Thermogemmata fonticola: one gene and its partners. The protein of the gene in region 1 interacts with the protein of each later gene in a pairwise test. Links are inferred from orthologs where the notes say so. Each region holds a gene or a part of one and is shown on either strand. Other genes may lie near its edges. The genes, in order: H0921_RS03010, dnaE and H0921_RS08020.

What was found.
Region 2: the proteins of H0921_RS03010 (region 1) and dnaE interact in binary tests that used the Escherichia coli proteins (3 or more experiments, as listed by UniProt). The link is inferred for Thermogemmata fonticola from one-to-one orthologs.
Region 3: the proteins of H0921_RS03010 (region 1) and H0921_RS08020 interact in binary tests that used the Escherichia coli proteins (3 or more experiments, as listed by UniProt). The link is inferred for Thermogemmata fonticola from one-to-one orthologs.

What each region holds. Positions count from the first base shown.
Region 1 is NZ_JACEFB010000001.1:829,717-832,751, reverse strand. The notes cover bases 58-2,940. They hold H0921_RS03010 (pyridoxal phosphate-dependent aminotransferase), read left to right. Parts: upstream 58-881; coding sequence 882-2,000; downstream 2,001-2,940. Other genes in these bases: glgP (alpha-glucan family phosphorylase), read right to left, coding at 2,735-2,940; H0921_RS03005 (TerB family tellurite resistance protein), read left to right, coding at 2,319-2,696; H0921_RS03015 (DUF1501 domain-containing protein), read left to right, coding at 58-663. Also shown: more of H0921_RS03015, read left to right, coding at 1-57; more of glgP, read right to left, coding at 2,941-3,035. UniProt on the Escherichia coli protein: Shows aminotransferase activity with methionine and histidine as substrates, and to a lesser extent also with phenylalanine.
Region 2 is NZ_JACEFB010000008.1:129,420-133,722, reverse strand. The notes cover bases 130-4,280. They hold dnaE (DNA polymerase III subunit alpha), read right to left. Parts: upstream 3,894-4,280; coding sequence 330-3,893; downstream 130-329. UniProt on the Escherichia coli protein: DNA polymerase III is a complex, multichain enzyme responsible for most of the replicative synthesis in bacteria. This DNA polymerase also exhibits 3' to 5' exonuclease activity. The alpha chain is the DNA polymerase catalytic subunit.
Region 3 is NZ_JACEFB010000004.1:155,437-158,559, reverse strand. Bases 70-3,040 are described here. They hold H0921_RS08020 (cytochrome c oxidase subunit I), read right to left. Parts: upstream 2,452-3,040; coding sequence 688-2,451; downstream 70-687. Other genes in these bases: coxB (cytochrome c oxidase subunit II), read right to left, coding at 2,779-3,040; H0921_RS08025 (cytochrome c oxidase subunit 3), read right to left, coding at 70-461. Also shown: more of H0921_RS08025, read right to left, coding at 1-69; more of coxB, read right to left, coding at 3,041-3,123. UniProt on the Escherichia coli protein: Cytochrome bo(3) ubiquinol oxidase is the terminal enzyme in the aerobic respiratory chain of E.coli that predominates when cells are grown at high aeration.

The DNA of each region.
Region 1 (3,035 bases):
CTGGGCGATCCCGAAACCAACACCCGTATTGCCCAGTACGAGATGGCTTATCGCATGCAAACAAGCGTGCCGGAGTTGACTGATCTATCCAGAGAGCCGCAGAAAGTCCTGGAAATGTATGGGCCGGATGTCCATAAGCCGGGAACCTTTGCCTACACCGCCTTGATGGCGCGTCGCCTCGTCGAGCGGGGCGTCCGCTTCGTCCAGATTTACCACAACAACTGGGATCATCACAGCAATGTGGCCGGACGAATGCCCGACCAGTGCCGCGATGTCGACCAACCCTGTTGGGCGCTGATTCAGGACCTTAAACGTAAGGGATTACTCGATTCCACTCTGGTGATTTGGGGCGGTGAATTCGGCCGAACCATATATAGCCAAGGCGGCTTGTCCAAGACGAACTATGGCCGGGATCATCATCCCCGCTGCTTCACCATGTGGATGGCAGGCGGCGGTGTCAAAGGCGGAACAATCTACGGTGAGACGGACGATTTCAGTTACAACATCGTCAAAGACCCCGTCCATATTCGGGACTTCCATGCCACGGTCCTTTACCTACTCGGTATCGACCACGAGCGACTCACCTACCGTTACCAGGGTTTGGATCAACGCTTGACCGGAGTCGATGCCAAGGCGAATGTCATCAAGGCGATCATCGCCTGAACGCCATGTAGGTCCGACTGTTTTCAGGCCCCTCGTTTGCGGAACCCACGGGGGGTGTTTCCTGATTCCAAGACTTGCAGGCGTGTCTCGCCTCCTGTCTCCCCAAGGCCCAAAAGCTCCGCTTTCCATTCCTCCCCGAAAGACGAGTAGATTTGAGGCAAGTGAAGAGGCAATCCCTATGCTAAACTCCGCGAGCATGGAGCATGGGGAGTGGATTTATGGATTACGAGCGATTGCTAGCGGAGCGCAGCCGGCGCGTCGAGGCTTCGGGAATCCGGTCCATTTTTGAACTAGCGAAATCGCTAGCCGACCCCATCGATCTCAGCATCGGCCAGCCAGATTTCGATGTGCCCGAACCCATCAAAACAGCTGCTCAAGATGCCATCGCCGCAGGCCGCAACGGCTACACTTTGACTCAAGGCATTCCGGAGTTGCGAGACCGATTGCTCGCCCAGGTGCGGCGCCGATTTCCCGGCCAGCAGCGTGAGGTCCTAGTCACGAGCGGAACCAGCGGCGGGTTGTTCCTCGCCATGTTAGCATTGGTGGATCCAGGGGATGAGGTTATCACCACGGATCCCTACTTTGTCGCATATCCCAACCATGTCGCCCTCACAGGGGGGCGGTTGGTTCTCGTGGATACTTATCCCGATTTCCGCTTGGACCCTGAGAAGGTCGCCGCCGCCATCACCGCGCGCACAAAGGCCGTGGTGCTCAGCACTCCGGCCAATCCGACGGGTGTAGCCCTCGATGCCGAAGCAGCCCGTGGACTGGTCGAAGTAACACAGCGACGGGGAGTGATCGTCATTAGTGACGAAATCTATCGCGACTTCTTCTACGAAGGAAAAGCGGTCAGCCCAGCTCAATACGGCGACAATGTCCTCGTGATCGAAGGCTTCGGGAAAACTTACGGGATGACTGGCTGGCGCTTGGGTTGGGCTCACGGCCCCGCGCGATTGATCCAAGAAATGGCGAAACTCCAGCAGTTTACCTATGTGTGTGCCCCTAGCATGGTCCAATGGGCGGGCCTGACAGCCTTGGACACAGATATGTCTGCAATACGCGAGGCCTATCGGCGAAAGCGGGATCTCATGGTCGAAGGTTTGCGCGATTGTTACGAGTTGGTAGTTCCCCACGGAGCGTTTTATCTGTTCCCCAAAGTTCCAGGAGGCGATGCGACGGCGTTTGTCACTGAGGCGATCCGCCAGAAACTCCTCCTGATTCCCGGCAAAGTCTTCAGCCGCCGCGACACCCACTTTCGGCTATCCTACGCCGCACCGGATGAGGTCCTCCTGCGAGGAATTGAGGTGTTACGCCGTTTAGCCGATCGAGGAAGATAAGGAGAAGGGGATTAGGAGAAGCTAAAGGGAGCTATTGCGGGGATCGGGAACGAACCCACGGTGCCAACCTAGCTGCCAGGCCACTTGATAACATAAGTATCTTCCCACCTGCTGATCCGCATTTTCCTACCGTTCTTCCCCAGCGTCGTTCGGTATCCTCCTTGGTGAAACAGAGAGCAATTTCTGCGCTTTCTGCTTGCATGCGTGGATTCATGGGGTAAGGTTAGATAATGGGGTATGAGTTGGCCGGCTACTTCGCCCCGCTTGGAGCGAATGTTTAGCTCGTCCCTCTTTTTTACTTTTGGAGGTAATCTTGCTATGGCCGATTGGAAGAAACTTGCCAAGGAGGCACTCCTGGCCGATGGAAAAATCGACACTCGCGAAGTGGAAATTCTGCGGCGGTCATTGTTCGCGGACGCCCGTATCGACAAATCGGAGTTGGAGTTTCTGGCAGACCTACGCAAATCTGCCAAATCCACGGTCAAGGAGTTCATGAAGCTGTTCATCGAGGCGGTGAAGAACCACATGCTCGCGGACGGTGTAATTACGGACACCGAGGCAGCTTGGCTGCGGAAAACGATATTCGCGGATAAAAAGGTCGATGCGGATGAGATCGAGTTGCTTAAAGAGTTGAAGCGGTCGGCCAAGAAGACCTCGCCAGAATTTGACAAACTTTACAACGAATGCGTTAAATGAGACCTTGCGGCGGCCGAGCATTCAGAAGCCGTAACTATCTATCCGGTGGGGGTGCTGGAGTCCGCCGGGGGACAATTGGGTGAGTCCTGGCGCAGCGGGACCACTGGGCAGATAACATTGCTGATGGCCCCGCATGAGGCGTAAGCGTTAGCCAAGTATTGCATCATCATCCGCTGGGCGTTGTAGTACGAACCGTTGAGGGCGATCGCGGAGCGTTGGACTTCCGCAAAGGCCATCGGCCGTTTGTAGAAAAGCGGAGCGATGACATATTCGAGCTTGTCGTAGAGCGAAGCAGCCTCGCGCGCGGGATCGCTGGGCCGCTGACCGTCCTCGCCGATG
Region 2 (4,303 bases), on another replicon or contig:
GGATGTGTCATCCTTTTGATATGATTCAACTAACATTTAACCTACCAATGCCGAGCGCGGGCTGTCAACACAATTTTTCAAGAATTTCGCCGGAGATTTTTTCACGGTTAAGGGCGAACTTGCTGAACGGTCGAGTCGATGCTCCGAGGAAACGGGTGCAACCAAGTTCTCTGGGGGTTCCCTGCCGGGCCGCTCTGCTAATCTGGGGAAACACCTCGCGGGTTCAGTCCCCACCCCCAGAGAATCTAGTTACACCTAGCCGACGGTGATGGTGCAGCTAGTCTGCTGTTCCTGAAGACGCCGTCTGTCTACCCCTCGCTGAAGATGATTTACCGGGAGAAGACCACGGTACCTTTGCCCAGGATCATTTCGACTTCCTCGATGGGCAGTTGAGCTGGGTCGATCCGATACTGCTCGCCGAGGCGGAGATGGGCTTGTTTACCCCAGGGGTCGCGGATCACGAGATAGACGGGGCATGGTCCGCGATACCGCTGGAGGACGAGGCGCAAGCCGTCCAGTTTGCGCAGGATTTCTGGGTCGTCGGCGTAGGGCATCCGCAGCACGAGGCTTTTCGTGTATTCCCGGCGGGCTTCGTCGAGGGTGAGAATGCGTTTGATTTGGAAGTCCGGTTCCGCCCGCTCCGGCGCCTGATTCAGGACTCCTTCAAAGAGATAAACGGCGTCGGGGACGACGAGGTCGCGGTAGCGGGCGTATTCGTCGGACCAGAGCACGCAACGCACGCTGCCGGTGAAGTCTTCGATCCGGAAGGTGGCATACTTGCGGCCGGCATTGCGCCCTCGATTGGCGGTGCGCACGGCAAGGTCCACGATCATGCCAGCTACGCGGGCTTCGGTGCCGGCCTTGGCTTTGAACAAGTCGGCACACTCGTGACTGCGGAAGCGCTGCATTTGCTCTTCGTACTGGGCAAGCGGATGGCTGGACATGTAAAAGTCCAGGGCTTCCTTCTCGAACTTGAGTTTGTCGGTTTCCGTCCATTCGGGTACATCGGGCAATTCCTCCGAGGCGTGGACGGTTCCCAGATGTTTCTCGGCGGAGCCGTTGGTGGTTGCCGCGGGAGCGGGGGAGTCGAGTAGCAGATCGATGAGGCTTTTCTGCCCGCGGCGGCGATCGGCGGCCTTCTCCTCCGCTGCCTGATACGCCCGTTCCAATGCGGCAAAGAGAGCGGCCCGCCGGCCGAAGGCATCGAAGGCCCCCGCCTTGATCAAGCGCTCCACTGCCGAGCGCGGCACGATGCGCCGGTCCACCCGTTCGCAAAAGTCGAATAGGCCGCGGAATTTGCCCCCCTTCTCCCGGACTTGGACGATCTCCTCCGCTGCCCCCCGGCCTAAGCCCTTGATCGCCGTCAAGCCGAAAATGATCTCCTCCCCTTCGACATCGAAATCAGCCCGGCCGCGATTAATATCCGGCGGCAACACTTTCAGTCCCATGCGGCGGGCTTCCGCGATGTGGTCCACCAGTATATCCCGCTTGTTGCCATCGTCGATTTCCGAAGACAGGAGGGCCGCCATGAATTCGGCCGGATAGTAGCACTTCAAATAGGCGGTCTGGTACGAAACCAAGGCATACGCAGCGCTGTGGGATTTGTTGAACCCGTATTTGCCGAACTCTTCGATCAAGGAGAAGATGCGGGCGGCTTGCTCCTCGGACAGGCCCTTTTGCACGGCTCCGCGGATGAACTCCCCCCGCCGGGCCTCGATCACTTCCTTATTCTTCTTGCTGATGGCCTTGATGCAGGCGTAGGCTTTGGACAACTCGATGCCACCCAGGCGGTTGAGCAGCCGCATGATCTGCTCTTGATAAACCATGACGCCGTAGGTTTCGCCGAGAATCTCCTCCATGACCGGATGGAGATAGGTCGGTTGTTTCCGCCCATGTTTGCATTCGATGTATTCATCGACGAGTCCACCTTCGAGCGGGCCGGGGCGGTACAGAGCGGTGGAGGCGATGATGTCGCGGATGTTGTCCGGCTTCATCCGCTTGAGCAGCTCGCGAATCCCTTCCGATTCGAACTGGAACACGCCCTTCGCTTCGCCCCGCTGGAGCATCTGATACACCTTGGGATCGTTGAGCGGAATGTCATACGGGTTGATATCGATTTTTTTGGTTCGCTTGATCAGGCGGATGGTGTTATCGATGAGCGTGAGGGTCCGCAGGCCGAGGAAGTCCATTTTCAGCATGCCGACCTTTTCCAGGACGGTCATTTCCCATTGCGTGGTCACCGCGATGTCACCAGCCTCGGCGGCATCGGTTTCCTCGCCCTCGGTCCGCCGGACGACGCGCTGGACGGGCACATAGTTGATGATCGGTCCATTCGCGATGACCACCCCGGCGGCATGCGTGCCGACGTTGCGATTGATCCCTTCCAGTTTCAGGGCGATATCCACCAGTTGTTTCACTTGGGGATCGGAATCGTATTCCCGGCGGAAGTCGGGGCTTTCCAGGGCCTCGCTCAGGCTCGCCGTGATGGCTCCGCGCGTGGGCACCAACTGGCAGAGTTGATTGACCCGTTCCAGGGGCACTCCCAGCACTCGCCCCACGTCCTTGAGCGCAGCCTTGGCGGCCAGTGTGCCGAACGTGCCGATCTGAGCGACTGACTCCGCTCCGTATTTTCGCTTGACGTACTCGATGACCTGTTCCCGCCGGTCCTGACAGAAGTCAATGTCGATATCCGGGGCTTCGCTGCGGTTGGGGTCGAGGAAACGCTCGAAGAGCAGGTCGTATCCCAGAGGATCGACATGGCTCAGATAGAGCACATAACTGACGATAGCCCCACAGGCCGAACCGCGCGCCGAGCAGGGGATTCCCTGCTCCCGCGCATAGCGAACGAAGTCCCAGACGATGAGGAAGTAACCGGCAAAGCCCATGCGGCAGATGATGTTCAACTCGTGTTCCAGGCGTTGCTGGGCAGCCGAAGGCGGTGGGTCGCCATAGCGCTGCCGCAGGCCGGCTTCGCAGAGTTCGCGCAGATACTGCTCCGGTGTCTTTTGCTCTGGCGGCGTGAAAACAGGGAAGTGCCTCTTGCCGAAGTCCAGTTGAATATCGACTTGATCGGCAATCTCTTGGCTGCGGGCCACGGCCTCTTCCAGTCCGGGGAAGAGTTGGTACATCTCCTCCGGACTGCGCACATAATAGGGGCTGCGGAAGCGGCCCTCCGGATACTGGCGGCGGCGGGGATCGTGGGTACGGCGCGTGTTGATGCAGAAGAGCACGTCATGCGCGAGGGCATCCTCGGCGCATAGATAATGGGCGTCGGCGGTTGCCACGGTGGGAATCCCCAGCCGGCGGGCGATGTCTAACGCGGCTTCTGTGCAGCGATCCTGTAACTCCAGGCCGTTGTTTTGCAACTCAATGTAATAGTCCTCGCCAAACAGTTTACGGAACCAGGCGGCCAGTTTCTCCGCTTCGTCCAGCTTTTCCTGGAGGATGTACTGGTTGAACGCCCCCGCCAGGCATCCGCTCAGGCAGATGATCCCTTCGTGGTATTCCGCCAGCAGCTCCCGATCGATGCGGGGGTGGTAATAGAATCCCTCCAGGAACGCCAGACTGGATAGCTTGATGAGGTTGCGGAAGCCGGTCGTATTTTTGGCCAGCAAGGTCAGGTGGGTGGCGGCGCCCATTTCGCTGCGCGCGCTGCGATCCGTGCGGCTTCCCGGTGCCAGATAGGCTTCGTAGCCGATGATCGGATTGATCCCGGCCTTGCGGCATTCCAGGTAGAACTCGATGGCCCCGTAAAGGTTGCCGTGGTCTGTGATCGCGCAGGCGTTCATACCCAATTGTTTGACCCGTTCCACGAGCGGCGGAATGCGATTGAAGCCGTCGAGCAGGCTGTAATGCGTATGTAGGTGCAAATGGACAAAGGACCGGCCGGCCATGATTTCCTCCCGACCCTCTCGGACCTTCCTCGGATCTTCCCGGTTTCCTCCCGGCTGGGGTCACCCTCTCGCTCCGATGGTCAAATTCCTCCAAAAGATACTCAGGATTCCCGTCAAGGTGAGGGGGTTTTCCATACTCCATCGCGCTCCTGACATTGGCGCGTTATACCCTTCGGCTCCGATGGGGGGAATGTCATTCGGCGAGGGGGGAGTCGTTCCCCCGGCCGTGAGGACCGAATCGTGCCAATGCTAGCGGTGATGCCGATGCGAGGAGATAACGGGGATTCAGGTCACTGTGTCCAGAATCATTTTCCTGTTGGTGGGGCGGCTATAAAATGCAGTAATTTTTTGGCCCTTTTGCGGGGCGCAAGTTGTGTCAGGTGTGTTAAGAATATACCGCCTTGCTGCCG
Region 3 (3,123 bases), on another replicon or contig:
GGCGGTTGCAGCGGGCTGGTCGGAAAGACCGCCTCGAAGGCCGCATTGTATTCGCTGCGGAAGAGCGTGCCGGGGACGTAACGCTCCTCAAAGTCCGCGTTGTACTCGAACCCCTTCATCACCATGAAGGCCCCGCCCAAAAGCAGGGTCAGCACCAGATAGCGGATCAACCCCGCGCGGTCCCCCAGCTTCGCCGCCCGGATGCCGAAGGTGATGGTCATGCTGCTGGTGATCAAAAACAGCGTGTTGATCGTCGCAATCACCCGGTTGAGCTTGGAGCTGGCAAACTCGAACTCGGTGGGGTAGTAGAGCCGGTAGACCGTATAGGCTCCGAACAGGCCGCCGAAGAAGAGAATCTCCGTGGCCAAAAACATCCACATCCCCAGTCGTTCTGAGGCATGCTGCTGCTCGAGGTGATCGAAGTGGTGCTTGAGCACTGAGCTATGCGTGTGGGCCGACAACGTTGCTCTCCTTCTTGCTATCGGGGACAATTCGGGCTTGCTATCTCAGAAAACCGGGAGGTTGTTGTTCTCCGAAACCGGGTTCAGGTCATTATCCCAGAAACTCTGTTGTTCCAGAAACCCTAGGGACTGCCCGCCGACGCTATGTGTGGCTTTTTTCGGTCCGGCAGCAGCCCTGGGCTAGGGTCTGGGGTCATCCTCGGCCAGCAGCGGGGCTTTCGGAGGATCACCCGACCACTTCAGTTTCCTTGGGGGCTGGTCCCGCGGGGTAGGGGTGGCCGGCGTGGGAAGCCGGATCGATCGGTCCGCCTTCTCCCGGTCCTTCCGGCAAGGGCCGCCCCATTTGATCGACGCCAATTGCATATTCGTAAGGTCCGCAGACCACCACCGGGGTTTCCTCGAAGTTATGGATCGATGGCGGGCTGGGCGTCTGCCATTCCAAACCGGTCGCGCTCCAGGGATTGCTTCCCGCCTTGGGACCGTTGAAGAGCGACACAGTCAGGTAGATCGCGGGGAGCAAATAGCCCAGGCCAAGGATGGAGCTGCCCGCTGTGGACATCACGTTGAGAATATGCAGCTCCGCGGGATAGTTCGGATAGCGGCGCGGCATGCCGTGGTAGCCCATGACGAACTGCGGAATGAAGGTCAGGAAGAAGCCGACGATGATGATCATGGCGGCGACGCGGCTCCACCAGTCGGAATACATGCGCCCGAACATCTTCGGCCACCAGTAGTGCAGGGCAGCGAAGTACGCCATGACCATCCCTCCCACCATGACGAAGTGGAAGTGGGCCACCACGAAGTAGGTGTCGTGCAGGTGGATGTCCGTGCCCAAGGTGGCCAGGTACAGACCGGTCAGCCCGCCGATGGTGAACAGGAAGATGAACCCCAGCGAGAAGATCATCGGCGCCTGGAAGGTGATGGAGCCGCGGTAAAGCGTCGCCGTCCAGTTGAACACCTTGATGGCCGACGGCACCGCCACCAGCATGCTGAGGAAGCTGAAGAGCAGGGCCGCGTAGAAGCTGATCCCCGCCACGAACATGTGGTGCGCCCAGAGCAGGAAGCCGACCACCGCAATCCCCATGCTCGACCAGGCCACCGCTGCGTAACCGAAAATGTTTTTGCGGCTGAAGCAGGTGATCACCTCGCTGATAACTCCCATCCCTGGCAGGATCATGATGTACACCGCCGGATGCGAGTAGAACCAGAACAGGTGCTGGAACAGCAGCGGGTCGCCGCCGATGCTCGGATCGAAGATGCCGACGCCCCAAGCCCGCTCCACCATGATCAAGACCAGGGAGATCGCTACCACCGGCGTGGCCAAAAGTTGGATCAGACTGGTGGCATACAGCGCCCAAACGAACAGCGGCAGGCGGTTCCACGTCAGTCCGGGCGCTCGCATCTTGTGGATCGTCACCATGATGTTGAGGCCGGTCATGATCGAGCTGAAGCCGGAGATGAAGGCCCCCAGCACGCCGGGAATGACGCTAGCCTGACTGGCTCGCGTGCTGTACGGCGGATAGAGCGTCCAGCCTGTGTCGATGCCGCCAACCAGCACAGACCAGGCCGCACACGCCGCCCCGATCATGAACACGTACCAGCTCGCCAGGTTCAGCTTCGGGAAGGCCAGGTCCTTCGCCCCGATCATCATCGGGATGAAAAAGTTGCCGAACACCGCAGGAACGGCAGGGATCAGGAAGAAGAAAAGCATGAGCACCCCGTGCGCCGTGAACGCCCGGTTGTACACGTCCTCCGTGACAATGGCCCCATTGGGTGCCAACAGATTGAGCCGCACGACACCGGCGGCGATTCCCCCTCCCACGAAAAAGAGCGTGATCGAGATCAAGTACAGAATCCCGATCCGCTTGTGATCCGTGGTCAACAGCCACGACCAGATGCTGTAGTTGTGATTGAGATAATTCGGCTCCGCCGGAGGAGGTTCCGGAGGCGGAGTAGTGGTGGGAGTAGCCCAAACGGTGGTAGCGCTCATCGATCAGTCCCTCGCTATGCTATGCCGCTCCCGGTAAGGGGCGCGGTTCCCTTCGTTTCGCTATCGTTCCTCAATTTCGCAGTCGTTCCTGCGTCGTTCCCTCACGTATTCCCCATGTCAGCCGGACCGGACCGCATTTGTCGGACTGCCTGAACAAAGGTAGCAGCAACTCCAGCCTTCCTGTGTCGCGGTCCCCAGGCGTGTCCTCCGCGGCTCTCTCCGCTCCCGCTCCAGGATCAGGTAGCGGGGGGCTTGGGGTTGCTCCTCGTCTGTTCCCTGTCTTCCGGTGTTTCTGTCTCAATTCTTTTTTCCTGCCGTCCTCCCTTCTCACTTCTTTTCCTTAGTTGGGGAGATGGGTTCAGGCCGCTCGGTGGGAGCGCCCACGGGGACCGGGAAGTCTTCGGTGCGGTCCGGCGTGGTGCCGCGCTTGAGGCTGCGGATATATTGGACCAGGGCCGCCAGGTCCTCAGCCGTCACCTGCCCTTCGTAGGAGGGCATGATCGGTTCCCAGCCCTCGACGACTTTGGCCCGTGGCTTGAGGATCGACTCGATAATGTACTGTTCGTCGGCGATTTCCGTGCGGTTGCCTTTGAGGGGGACTTTGCTGCCGTAGAGTCCTTCCAGCACGGGGGCACGGGCGGTCGGCTTGGCCGTGTGACAAGTGCTGCACTG